3 regions of the Natronincola ferrireducens genome follow, and region 3 is predicted to be linked to each of the others. Evidence: riboswitches for the same ligand, from Rfam matches in the RefSeq annotation. Region 3 holds a riboswitch; each other region holds the start of a gene.

Region 1 (4,756 bases), on a different contig from region 3:
TATTTTGCTAATATATCCGATGAAATTCATCTCATTTCTCCAGTTATACTTGAACCCATTAGAAGTTTAAAGTCTAAAACATTAGGTGGTAAAAGCACAGCTTTAAATTGCGAAGAAATATTGATTGCTCTGAGTATATGTGCCGCTACAAATCCAACAGCCCAAGTAGCTATGGAAAAGCTATCAATGTTAAAGGGATGCCAAGCTCATGCAACAACAATTCTAAGTAGAAGTGATGAGCAGGTTTTTAGAGAACTTGGAATAGATTTAACATCTGACCCTGAATACCCTTCTGAAAGTCTTTATTATAACGATTAACTTAAAAGCCGCATTATAGGCGGCTTTTAAAAGTTTCTTCCCTATTTTCTTTCTCGTTTTCACAAAACACATTTTAATAAAACCAAGTTCCTTTATCCTACTAATCATATTGTTATAATGATTAAAGCAAAAGCACTTTTATCAATCGATTCTATGAACAAAATACAAAAAGAATATTAATTTAGTCAAGGGAGGTAATGACATGCAGGAAGAGTCTCCTATAGTAATAGTCAGGGCAATTCTACATATCCTAGATAATAGTGTGCAAATCCCTATTATTTCAACAAAAGAAATAGAATTAGAAGAAGATATAATTAAATTTCTTGAAAATCATATCTCAAAAGTAATAAATAGTGGGCAAGTTAAGGAAGGAATTTTTGAAAATACAGATAATACTATTTATAAGCTATGTGAAAAAATAGCATCTAATTCTGAGGAGTTTACTTCCATTACTGCAGAATTAGCCACCAATCTATTTGAAATCATGACAAAAAATCCTGATATATCTCCAGGAGATGTTGTGTTTTGTGTTTTTCAACAGGACAATAGTAGTTATATGGCAATAATGAAATTTAATTACAAATCAAGCTATATACATTATGTGATGAGCACTGATGAAGGAAACGTAAATAAGTTAATTAAACAAACTACTACGTTGCCCAGTTATGCACAAAAACTAGATGAGTGTATAATAATTTCTTTATCAGATTATCACATAAAATTATTAGAAAAACAATATGAGATTAATGGAGATAAGGATTTCTATTTATCCAAATTATTTATGAAGTGTACATTTGATCTATCTAATGATGAAAAATTTAAAATACTTACTAAAGTAACTAAGAAATTGAACAAAAAATATTTTGACGAGGATTTTAAGAAAACAGCAAAATTACACGAAGCTTTAGCCGATAGCATGGGGGAATGTGATGAAATTCAAATAAGTAATATTGCTGCTGAAGTCTTTCAAGGTAATCATGAAATACAAAATGAATATATTGATGAGATAAAGAAAGAAGGTTTAAAGGAAAATATCGTAAACCTACAACCATCAAATGTAGTAAATAAAAAACTTAAAACCCATAGGCTAAAGACCGACAGTGGCATTGAAATTAATTTACCTTCTGGCTATTATAATAATAATGATGTTGTTGAGTTCATAAACAATCCAGATGGAACAATTTCTATATTAATAAAAAATATTACTAAAATACATAACAAATAAAGCTGTAGATATCCTATATACCTAGATGGAGAGTATAGGATGTCTACAGCTTTTTTTACATGTGTTTAAAATGCAAAGGATAGAATATTAAGAGGCTTTAGCATGTTTGCGCCTAAAGCAGTTAAGCCACCATGTTTAAAAAACAGACTGTAATAAAAGACCTATAAAGACAGCAATAGTATTACGCTTCCCTACAATAATTCCCAGCAATCCACCTAATAAGGGATGAATTGAACTTGGAGCAACCGGGATGCTGATTAAAGAAAAAGCTGCTGTCATAAGATTAATAGAATTAAAATTTTACTTCAGGTGCAGTTCTGCACCTGAAGTAAAGTAATCAATCTCCAGCAAAATAATAGGGGAGCAAATGGCTTATTTTGCTTTTATTTTGCTGAAGGGGGCGACGATTAATGTCGAGCACATACAGGATATCTCTGATTTTGATGTAATTCCTTAAATAAAGTGAAATTAAAAAAAAACCTAGACTTAAAGGCATAGGTTATTAGGATAAAAACTTGTCAAGTTATTTGAACAGCTATGACTTATAACAAACTAAGTTTAGTTGGTTATAGTCATGACAATTAATCCCAAATCCATACACCGTGAATTTGTATGTGGCGTAGTTATACAAGTAGGTATCCTGGCTTAGGATCATTGCTGTTTTACGCCTTCCCAGATAATATCCAGTGGCATATATGTAAAGCAGCTCCCCATTACAGTGGCGGGACCGCGTTGGATTTGCACCAAACTTCCCTTTAAATTCATAAATGAACTTGTTTAACACTATATTCAATTTGCTTAAAGTATAACATGCTATAGAAACAAAAGCAACCCAAAATTTAGGATATGTACATCATAATAGGAGTACTATTATGATGTAATGGTTGAAAAATCTTTATAATATTGAGATTTTACAAACTCTAGTTCCTTAAGAAATAAAGGAATTGAAGGATTTTCATTGGCTTTTTTCCAAGCAACCACCAACTCATACTCAATCTTTTCACCTTCGATGTCAATAAAACGAAGACTAGGACTTGAATGGAGTTTAAGACTCTTTGGTAGAATGGCTATCCCCATACCTGAGTCCACCAATAATAATACAGTGTTAAGAAGTTTAGGTTCACTAACTATGTTTGGAGCAAAACCATTATTTGAACAAATCATGAGCGTTTGATTAAAACCTTGAGGTGATTCTTTTCTATGAAGGGCAATAAAACGTTCATCCCTTAAATCACCAACATGTATACTAGTTTTATTTGCAAGGGGATGCTCACAATGCATTACTATTGAGAGGGTTTCAGTGAAAATCCTGTTTTTTTCTAGGCCTCCAATATTATCTAGACTAAATGCAAAGGTAAAACCAATGTCTAATTCATCATTATTTAAGGATTCTATCAGCATACCATGATTAAATTGGTTTAAATGTAAGTTTATCTTTGGATAATTTCTACGGAATTGTCTAATTAAATGGGGTAAAAAGTTCTTTTCGGTATAACCTAGAAAACCAAGATTTAAATTACCGATTATACCTAATTCTGCTTGACGAGTTTTTTCCATTGCTTCTACAGACTTGTTTACAAGGCTAATAGCTTCCTTTAAAAGTACAGCTCCAGCATTGGTCAGTTTTACTGAACGTTTATTTCGAATGAATAACTGTACACCTATTTTTTTCTCCAAATCTGCAATTTGTTGACTTACAGCGGATTGTGCTACAAATAGCTGTTTAGCTGCTTCGGTAAAATTTAAGTTTTCTGCAACAGCAATGAAATAGCGTAATTGTCGGATATCCATAATTATCCCCCCCTCATTTTTTATGCAGAATAAGTTATATACCAAAATAATAACATGTACCTCTATGATTATCAATATAAATCACTTTGACTTATCACTGATATACAATTATGATATTTCACAATGAAGTTAATATTCTGTATTCTAATATTAGGAATAAATTTTATTATTTCTAATTTTTGTTGAAATCAATAGAGTATTCCTTGAACATCAATAATTATAAAATTTTAGTATAGAGTATTATTTAAATAAAATTTCACTTATAAATAAAAACCTTATCAATAACTAATTTATAAAGGAGGTATCTCTATGTCATGTTCAAAAAACAGGATATTAGCAATTAATCCTGGTGCAACTTCAACTAAAATAGCTATATATGAAGAAGAGACCCTATTATTTAAAAAAATTGTAGAGCATTCAGTAAAGGATTTAAAAGAGTTTTCCAGTATATTTGGTCAATATGAATATCGCCTAAATTTAGTGCTAGAAGCCCTTAAAGAGGAAAGTACTGAACTTAACACCTTAACTGCAATAGTAGGGCGTGGGGGATTGCTTAAACCATTGCTGGGGGGAACTTATGGAGTCAATGAAAAGATGGTGGATGACTTAAAAAGGGCAGAGCAAGGGGAACATGCTTCAAACTTAGGGGCTGTTATGGCTTGGAATTTAGCTAATCAATTAAACATTCCAGCCTTTATCGTAGATCCTGTTTCTGTTGATGAAATGGAGCCAGTAGCAAGAATTTCTGGGCTGTCGGATTTAAGAAGAATCAGCTTATCCCATGCTTTAAATATGAAGGCTGTTGCCCGTAAGGTAGCTAAAGAAATGGATAAAAAATATGAAGAAGTAAACTTTGTGGTGGCCCATTTAGGAACAGGGGTTTCCGTAACACCCCATAAAAAAGGAAAGATGATAGATGTAAACAATGCCATGGCTGAAGGTCCCTTTTCTCCAGATCGATGTGGGGGACTGCCAGCAGATCAACTAGTGAAGCTATGTTTCTCAGGAAAGTATACCTATGAAGAATTAAAAGAAAAACTGATTAGAAAGGGAGGTCTTTATTCTTACTTCGGTACGATGGATGTCCGTGAGGTAGAGGCTCTGGCTGAAAAAGGCAATGAAGAGGCGAATATTGTGTTGGATGCCTTAGCATATCAGGTTGCAAAGGAAATAGGTGCTATGGCGGCGGTATTAATGGGAGAGGTGGATAGAATCATCTTAACCGGAGGCATTGCTTACTCTCAGAGAATTGTGAATGATATTATAAAACGTGTTAAGTTTATAGCTCCTATAGAAGTTGTTGCTGGGGAGAAAGAATTGCAATCCTTAGCCTTAGGTGCCTTAAGGGTCATTAGGGGGGAAGAGGAAGCCTCATTGTATAGTTAATATAAGGATAAATAAAGGAGGGATTAGCTTGGAAAA
Region 2 (4,756 bases), 1.0 Mb from region 3:
TGCATACCCTAGTATGGACAGCTGACACTGCCATGGTAGGGAGATTGACACCAGCAGCAATTACAGGGGTAAACCTTGGAGCCAATATTATGTTTGCGGTGGGACATATCTTTGGAGCCTTAGGGATAGGAGCAACGGCTATGGTGGCTAGATATATTGGTGCTAAGGAAAAGGAGAAAGCTGAATTTATAGGGGCTCAGGCCCTATCAATAGGTATGGTGATGAGTGTAGTATTAGGTATATTGGGAATTCTATTTGCTAAGCCTATCATTACTTCTATTGTAGATGATCCTGAGGTTATTGTGCTTGGAACAGATTATCTAAGGATTGTAATGGGGGGGCTTATATTCTATATACCTCTTGTTATCGGCAATGCCATATTACGTGGAGCAGGAAACACAGTTATACCTCTAATTTCTGCTATTCTAGCTAACACTTTTAATATTATAGGGGATTATGGGTTAATCTTTGGAAGATTGGGACTTCCAGAGCTAGGGGTAAGGGGGGCTGCTATTGCTACAGGTAGTGCCCAAGCCTTAGGAGCGATTGTTACCTTGTATTACGTCATTAGGGGTACAGCTGGTATTCAGGTGAAAATAAAGGATTTAATAAAATGGGATTTTAAGACGATAAGGAATGTAGTGGGATTAAGTACTCCAGCAGGACTGGAGATGTTGATGAACGAAGGAAGTAGATTACTTTCCTCCTTTTGGATTGCTCAATTGGGAACAGTAGCCTTTGCTGGTCATTCCCTTGCAATAGCAGCCGAATCAATATCCTTTATGCCGGGATATGGCATTGCTATTGCAGCCACCACTCTAGTAGGACAGAATTTAGGTGACAATAATGTTGTGGATGCCGATGAAAGTGCAAAAAAATCTGTCCTATATGCCTCTATATTAATGGGTTTAGTAGGTGTAGCCTTTTTCCTCATTCCCTATCCTATCATGAGGCTTTTTAGTACAGATCATGAGACAGTGGCCTTGGCGGCTGTATGTCTAAGGGTAGGAGCCCTTGAGCAGATTCCTATTGCCATTGCTATAGTTGTGTCTGGGGCATTAAAGGGAGCAGGAGATACAAAGGGACCCTTTAAAATTGCCCTCATAACCAATTTGACAGTAAGACTCCCTCTTATTTATTTCATTGTCTTTGTATGGAGACTCCATATAGGCTATGTGTGGGCAGCTACTGCCCTACAATTTATGGTAGAGGCCCTACTGATGGTGGTTCGTTATAAAAAAGGGCAGTGGAAAAGCACTGAAATTCAATGGGAGCAGTAAAATTTTAAAATTTACTATTGACTGAAAAAACATTGTATTGTAGGATAAATTTAGATGTATAAATGAATAAAAGCAGTAGGTGCCCCTTAGGGGGAGAATAGGGAATGAAGTGGAAATCTTCAGCGGTCCCACCACTGTAAAGGGAAGTTTCATTGATTATACCACTGGATGATGATCTGGGAAGGTCCAATGAAATGATGAACCTCAGCCAGGAGACCTGCCTATTAGCTTTGAGATGTGTGGATGATGGAAAAGTCTGCAGTTTATTTGATGTTTAAATAAACTGTGGGCTTTTATTTTTTTAAAATCTATTATAGAAAAGGAAGGCGAAAAACAAAATGAATTTATTACAACAAACGATTGAAAAAATTGAGAACTTAGATCAGGAGACAATGATAAAGGCTAGGGAGAGGGTGGATAATCTCATCAAGCCTCCTAAAAGCTTAGGACGCTTAGAGGATTTGGCAGTACAATTGGCAGGTATTACAAAAACTGTAAAACCTGTTGTAGACAACAAAGCTATTATCGTTATGGCGGCAGACCATGGTGTTTATGAGGAGGGGGTGGCTCCAAATCCTCAGGCAATAACAGCTATACAAACCTTAAATTTTCCTAAAGGCACAACTGGTGTATGTGCTTTAAGTAGGATGTCCGGGGCCAAAATTGTTACTGTGGATATTGGTATTAAAGAGGATATTCCTAATGATGCTGGTGTTATCATTAGGAAAATAAAATATGGAACTGATAATATGGCTAAAGGACCAGCCATGACAAGGGAAGAGGCCATTAAAGCTTTAGAAGTGGGGATAGAAATAGCTAATGAAGAAATAAAGAAGGGTGTCAATCTTTTAGGAACAGGAGAGATGGGTATAGGCAACACTACTGCTAGTACAGCTATTTTAGCAGTTTTAGGAAACTATCCTCCTGAAGACATCACGGGAAGGGGAGCAGGTCTATCTTCAGAGGGGATTCAACATAAGGCAAAGGTTATAGAAAAAGCTATTCATCTGAACAATCCAAATCCTACCGATGGGATTGATGTTCTTGCTAAGGTAGGTGGATTAGAAATAGGTGGTATGGCTGGTGTGATGCTGGGGGCGGCAGCCAATAGGGTTCCAGTTGTAGTGGATGGGTATATAGCAACAGCCGCTGCATTGATTGCTGCAACCATTGAGCCTAAAGCAAAGGAATATTTTATTGCTTCCCATGCTTCAGCTGAAATAGGTGGCAAAAAGGCTAGTGAATTACTGGGTATAAAGCCGATACTTTATATGGACATGTGTCTTGGAGAGGGGTCGGGAGCAGCCTTAACCTTTCCTATTGTGGAGGCAGCTTGTGATATGATGAAGTATATGATTACCTTTCAAGAAGCAAGTATGACAATTTAGAGGTTAAAGTAGCCCATCAAATGTTAGTGCCACCAGTATATATGGTGGCACTGTTTTGTGTAATTTGCTTTTTAATTGGATTAATAAAAGATATATATTATAATGGATATAGAAGGGCATTGAAATGGAGTTGGGGTTATGGGTGTAATAGAGTTTTGTAATGTTGAATATAGTTATAGAAAAAACAAGGTATTAAAAGATATAAGCTTTAGCATAGATAAGGGAGAAATTGTAGGTATCGTAGGGCCCAATGGAGCAGGAAAATCCACCCTTCTATCCATTGCTGCTACGCTTTTTAAGCCTTCGGAGGGCTATGTAAAATATTATGGAAAAAGGATAGAAAAGGATTATGGGGAGGTACGAAAAAAGATTGGCTATATCCCCCAGGAAATAGCCCTCTACAGCAATAGAAGGGTACAGGAAAATTTGATTTTTTTGGGGAAGTTATATGGATTAAAGGAAGGGGAATTGAAAAAAAGGGTAAACGAGGTATTGGAGATAGTAGAGATTTCTCCCAATGAAAATAAAAAAATTAAAGAATTGTCAGGGGGAATGCAGAGAAGAATCAATATTGCTGCCGCCCTAATGAATAGTCCTGAAATATTAATTATGGATGAGGCTACGGTAGGGATAGATCTACAATCAAGAAGATGTATTCTACACATGATGAAGGCTTTAGGTCAAGAAGGCAAAGCCATATTATATGCCACCCATCATACAGAAGAAATCCTAGCCATCTGTTCAAGGATGATTTTATTAAAGGAGGGTAGGATAATAGGGGATAGAGGAGTTAATGCCCTACATATTAATAGCACTCAAGAGATAAAGCACTTAGAAGAGGAATTAATCAAGGAGATTTATCGCCATTAGCAGTCTTATGGACAATGACATATGGAATATGTTAATATATGGTAAAACCTAACCAATAAAGGGGGATAAAAAGATGACAATGAAAAAAAGAGGCATGATATTTTTACTTATTAGTATCATGATTATAACGATGTTAACAGCCTGTAGTGCTAGTAAGCCACCAAAAGAAATGTTGTCAGAAGCAATATTAAAAGGTGAGGAAATTACTGGATCTCAGTTTAAAATGATCCTATCCTTAAATATAAATTCTGTAGATATTTATGATCCTGAATTTGCTGTTTTTACTACAATGCTTAACAATGGAAAAATCATTATCGAAGGCAAAACCGATTTAAACCAAGAGAAAACAGAAGCTACTATTAAACTGGACTTAGGGGGAATGTCCTTTAATGCCAATCTGTATCAATATGACAATAAACTAGTACTGAAAATCCCATTTTTAGCTCAATTTCTTGGAGATCCTAGTTTAGGGGAAAAATATATTGTGATGGATTTAGACTACCTTATGGAGGAATTTGCACCCTATCAACAAGAGGTACAGGTGTTACATGAAGAAGCCCTTATGGCATTGTATAGAAAGATAGTAGTTACTAGCTTAGAAGTACTAAGTGATGGTGCTGTGCTGGATAAAGGAGAACAAACCGTCACAGTAGGAAATCAAGATGTGAAGGCAAGGGAAATTGAAGTTTTAATAGATGAAGTAGAATTAAAGGCTATTATTAAAAACTTTTTCACTTTGTTGCAAGACGAAGAATTTAAGAATAATGTATTTGAGATTACTGCCACACTGGACCCTTATCTAACAAGAGAGGAATTTGATGAGCAAATTCAAGAGGCTCAAGCTGTTGCAGAAGAAGATGTTGATTCACTATTTGATGAGCTAAAGGAAAATATGTACTTTGAAAATTTTAAAATTCAAAGCAATATATTTATTGATAAGACTTCTCATATTATTAAAACTATTGTTGAAGCATCTTTGGGTATGAAGGAAGGAGATCAATCCTTTGGGGTAACCATGAAGGCAGAGTCTGAAAGCTGGGATATTAATAAACCCATTGATATTGAAATCCCAAATATCCATGATGAAAACAGTATAGATTTTTATGAATTATTATTTAGAGCAATGTATGCTCCATTCTTCTAGGCTATGTTAAAGATAGATGTTGATATTGTATAAATAAAATCATGAGAAGATACTGAGGGATTGTCCCTCTGAGG
Region 3 (4,756 bases):
CAAAAGCTCCTTAGCTCCCAAAGCCATCATTTCCTCTGCCAATCGGCTTCCTATTTCCAAAAAGTTATGAAATTCTCCCTTTTCTGTATGACGGAGAACTTGTTGACCATCTAAAGAAGCCACCATACCTGTAATCCACAGCTCCTCCTCTACTTTTTTTCCATAAGCCCCTATGGGAACATGGCATCCTCCCTCCAGCAGCTTTAAAAATTGTCGTTCTCCCATAACACAGTGGTAGGTTTCTTCATCATTTATCTCCTGTAGCATCCGGTGCAGCTCTTTATCATTTTTTCTAATTTCACAGCCCAGTGCACCTTGGCCTACAGCAGGGGTAAAGTTATCTATATCTAAGTAATAAAAGGTTTCTTCATCATATCCCAATCTCTTTAATCCTGCCGCTGCTAAAATAACAGCATCTAAGCCCTCGGTTTCAATTTTTTTCAGTCGTGTTCCTACGTTTCCTCTTATGTCCTTTAATTGTAGGTCCTGTCGCAGCCTTAATAGCTGAACCTTTCTCCGAAGGCTACTGGTGCCGATCAGGGCCCCTTGGGGTAGCTCCTCTAAGGTTCTATTGTCCTTGATTACCAACACATCCCTAGGATCTTCTCTTTTGGTTATAGCACCTAGAATCAATTCCTCAGGAGATTCTGCCGGCATGTCCTTCATACTATGGACAGCCAAATCAATCTCTTCTTCTAATAGGGCTGTTTGTATTTCCTTGACAAACAGTCCTTTACCACCAATTTTGCTTAAGGTTTTATCTAAAATTTTATCCCCAATCGTTTTGATTTTAATAATTTCATATTGATATTGGGGAAACCTTTCCTTCAGCATTCCTATAATGATTTCTGCTTGGGTTAAGGCTAATTCACTGGCCCTAGAGCCTATTTTAATTGTTCGCATCTTATCACGCCTTTTATTGAATTAAATTTGTTTAAACTCCTATTAGACAGCCTCTTTTCAGTCTATAGCCCTTCTTTAAAAGCTTCATAAGTGTCCCATAGCTTTTCCTTGATTTTAAAAGGGTCTTCTTTCCGATAGTCAACATCGTATATTAGGTGATGAAATAACCTTTTCCTATCCTGGATGGAGGGTATTTCCCTTAAGGCCTTCCCTCTTATAGCCCCTAATATATCTAGGAGGTCTCCGTAGATTTCTCCGTAGATAGATTCCAGTTCTTCTTTGATTTTTCGGGAAAGCATGGGGCTTTTCCCTTCAGTGGATATAGTTATTGTTAAGCTTCCACGGTTGATGGAGGCAGGAAGGATAAAGTCTGATAGGTGTCGAGAATCACCAACATTAATAAAAATCTGTCGCTGATTTGCTTCCTGTTTACACCTTTTATTAATATCAGCATCATCTGTAACCCCATAAGCTAAAATACTTCCATCTAAATCCCCTGTTGTATAGGGCTTGTTTTTATGGACAATTTTATTGTCCTTCGCTAGTTTTTCCAAGGCAGGGGTTAGCTTGGGGCTTATAACCGTCACAACAGCACCATACTCCAGTAACGTTATCACCTTCCGCTCTGCCACCTCACCGCCCCCCACAACAGTACAGGGTTTTCCCTTGATTTCAACCATCATTGGATAATATAAAGCCATTGTTCTTCTCCTTATTTCAAAATTTCTATAATCCTAAAAATTCATCTACAAAGGAAGCCATTTCTTCTCCCTTACCCTTCACTCCCGCATCCTTCAACTGAAGTATAGGTTTTCTCCACATCTTTTTCACCAAACTTCTAACAATAATTTCTATGGTTTCCCTATCTTTTTCAGGTATATGAGAAAGCTTTTTAAACATTTTTTCAAGCTCTTCATCGGTTAATCGTTGACTATAGTTTTTGATGGCCTCAATCTTGGGATATATCGGTAGACATTGATACCAATCTTCATAGCTGTCAATGGCAACTTCAATATATTGTCGAACCTCTTTAATTAAATTTTGTCTCGAGGCTAAATTTTCATCAGCAATTTCCTTTAATTGGTCTATATGGAATAGTCTTATCCCTTCTATTTCTCCAATGGCAGGATCGATATCCCTCGGCAAAGCAATATCTACAATACACAGTTCTCTCCCCTGATCATACCGGACTTCAAATTCTTCCTTGTGGTAAATATAGTGGGGTGCACCTGTAGCTGTAATAACGATGTCTACTTCCTTTAACACATCATATTTCCTATTGAAATCAATGTGTTGAATATGACTATGTTTGTTGCTAAGAGCCTCTATGGTTTCCCTTCTTCTGTTGCAAATATAAATCCTTTCAACACCTCTATCGATTAGATGCTCCACCGCCAGTCTACTCATTTTCCCAAAGCCAATGACTAATACCTTTTTGTCTATTAAGCCTTTTAGTTGTTTCTCAACTTGCTTTACGGCTATATAGCTAATAGATAGAGGGTTTTCAGAAATATTGGTTTTGGTTTTGACTTCTTTAGCTGTGGTAATAGCATCTAAAAATAGTTTGTTTAGCACCTTACCGCAGCCTTTAACCTCCATTGCCCTATGATGGGCTTCTTTCACCTGTCCCAATATTTGATCTTCTCCTAAAACCAAGGAGTCCAAACCACAACAGACTTCGTATAAGTAGGTTACAGCTTCCTTTTTCCTTTTAAATACATAATGTCCTTCCAGTTCTTCTTGCTTCAATTGAAAAAAATCTGTGTAAAAATTCTTAAACCATTTTTCTGCTAGATTTGTATCCTCTACCACACTAATGATTTCACTGCGATTACAGGTGGATAGGATAACCCCTTCTTTTATAAAGGGGTCCTCCTTCATAATATTATAGGCCTTCTGTAGCATCGACTTGGAAAATGCAACCTTTTCCCGAAGGGTTATAGTAGAATTTTTATGGGTAATACCAAATACAACTACCTTCATTACTCATCACCTTCTATGTTTTTAGAATGTAAGGGCCAAAGCCTCTTTACCTCTTTCTTTAACAATCTCTGCAACTCTTCTATCGGCTCCTATATGCTTTGCCATAATAAATTTAATGGCTGGATACTTTTCCTTTACTTGGTCTAACTCTTCTGGAATATCATATTTAATATGATTTCCTTGAAAGAGGAACATTGGAACAATAACAATCTCCTCTGCTCCTTTATTTACTAACTCATCTATTCCCTCATGAAAGCTTGGTTTTGAAATCTGTAGGGAGCCAAAACCCAGTAGAGGAAACTCCTCCTTATTTCTCTCCTCTAACATTGCTATAATTTCCTTTAAAATGTCATCTGCTTCCTTTGCTTTACTACCATGGGCCAATACAAACAATCCTCTTTTCATGAATATGCCTCCTTATTAATTATGAAATCTTAGTTGTTTTGTTGTAAAATAAAAAAAATCCACTAGAAGTGGATTTTGTATGTCCTGAAATAATTTTTCTATTACAGTACTACAAACATCCCCTCCCTCCGAAGGTTGTTGTCAGCTTTAGGCTGGTCTCCTGACTCGTGAATCCCTTTACTCTCGACGCCTTCCCAAATTCAGTTCAGTGGCTGTTGTCGATTTCATCCTCACTTACAGTAGCGGGGGCTGTAGCGGATTTTCACCGCTTTCCCATTTAAGTTTCCTATGAAACACCTAAACGTATAAATCTTTTTTTATTTTAAATTGTTTTTTGATATGGTTTGTCACAAACATCATATCAAAATTCCCTTGTGTTTTCAATAGAAATATAAGGTTATAAAAAAAGTCCTGGTGTTATGGTTGATTATGGATGATTAGATTTCTGTTTTAAAAAATATAGTTGGGACAATAGCTAGCAATAATAATAAGACATAAACAATTATAGTCTGTATGGAGAAAACGTTGTTGATAGTATCTCCTAAAAAGGTATATAAAATGACTTTGGGGGTAATCCCTAGAAGGCTTCCTACAAAAAATTTTTCGTAGGATATTCCTACTAATCCAGCTCCATAGCTAATGGGATCAATGGGAAATCCAGGGGTAACCCTCATGACAAATAACTTTCTTATAATTTCTTTATCTTGTATGCTTTGGAGCTTGATGATGTACCTTTCTCCTACAATTTTCTTAACAAGGTCCTGAAATTTGCTGCCTAGCCAAAAGCTTAAGGAAAAAGCAATCATTACTCCTATCAATGCAGCGATACTCCCTAGGAATGTGCCATAAATTAAGCCTCCAACGATAAAAATCACAACATTAGGGAAAAAGAGAAATGGCCGAATAGCAGCAATTCCTATAAAAACCAATACACCCCAAATCCCAAGGCCTTCTATCCCCCTTTGAAGTCTTTCTATATTCCATTGTATAAATAGGTGGTCCCTAAACTTAATTAATAAAATAATACCTATAAAAATTATAAAAATTGCTACTATAGCTTTAAACATTTTTCTTTTCTTCATGATTTTTTCCTTTCCAATACAAGAAGCTTCTATTCTATATACTTTAGCTTTCTTCACTAATTGCTGTTGACTAATTGTATGCCATAAAATTTAATTTATTGCCTATATCTTTTCCCCCCAGATTTTTTTACATTGTTTCAGTCTAACTTCTATAGTGTTTTTTGTAAAACCTCTATTTTTTAAAATTCTTTTTCTTTATAAAAGATGGTAATGCAATTTATAAGAGAAAATGATAGAATAGTAAATAGATTATAGCGAAACTTTATAAATGACAGGGGGGTTATTTTCATGAAAAAATTGTTTTCTTTATTACTTATACTAACATTACTTGCCCTTGGAGCTTATTTCTATGTACCCTCCTATTTATCTGTAGCCTCTAACGA

The links. A riboswitch is a leader RNA that binds a small molecule or an ion and turns the genes downstream of it on or off. The one in region 3 is predicted to bind cobalamin.
Region 1: it holds a riboswitch for cobalamin, as region 3 does, so the genes downstream of both, BLS22_RS15630 (energy-coupling factor ABC transporter permease) here and BLS22_RS00030 (sirohydrochlorin chelatase) in region 3, are expected to answer to the same signal.
Region 2: it holds a riboswitch for cobalamin, as region 3 does, so the genes downstream of both, cobT (nicotinate-nucleotide--dimethylbenzimidazole phosphoribosyltransferase) here and BLS22_RS00030 (sirohydrochlorin chelatase) in region 3, are expected to answer to the same signal.

The regions. Positions count from the first base shown of each region.
Region 1 is NZ_FNFP01000003.1:196,860-201,615, forward strand. It holds gene BLS22_RS09210 (DUF1846 domain-containing protein) at 1-318, shown strand, start outside; gene BLS22_RS09215 (nucleoid-associated protein) at 521-1,543, shown strand; gene BLS22_RS15630 (energy-coupling factor ABC transporter permease) at 1,679-1,822, opposite strand; cobalamin riboswitch at 2,157-2,335, opposite strand; gene BLS22_RS09225 (LysR family transcriptional regulator) at 2,414-3,334, opposite strand; gene buk (butyrate kinase) at 3,644-4,720, shown strand; gene BLS22_RS09235 (4Fe-4S dicluster domain-containing protein) at 4,749-4,756, shown strand, end outside.
Region 2 is NZ_FNFP01000001.1:1,015,216-1,019,971, forward strand. It holds gene BLS22_RS04665 (MATE family efflux transporter) at 1-1,280, shown strand, start outside; cobalamin riboswitch at 1,341-1,519, shown strand; gene cobT (nicotinate-nucleotide--dimethylbenzimidazole phosphoribosyltransferase) at 1,619-2,668, shown strand; gene BLS22_RS04675 (ABC transporter ATP-binding protein) at 2,807-3,538, shown strand; gene BLS22_RS04680 (hypothetical protein) at 3,612-4,682, shown strand.
Region 3 is NZ_FNFP01000001.1:3,775-8,530, reverse strand. It holds gene hemC (hydroxymethylbilane synthase) at 1-903, opposite strand, end outside; gene BLS22_RS00040 (precorrin-2 dehydrogenase/sirohydrochlorin ferrochelatase family protein) at 966-1,604, opposite strand; gene hemA (glutamyl-tRNA reductase) at 1,630-2,886, opposite strand; gene BLS22_RS00030 (sirohydrochlorin chelatase) at 2,908-3,291, opposite strand; cobalamin riboswitch at 3,425-3,607, opposite strand; gene BLS22_RS00025 (TVP38/TMEM64 family protein) at 3,729-4,373, opposite strand; gene mltG (endolytic transglycosylase MltG) at 4,662-4,756, shown strand, end outside.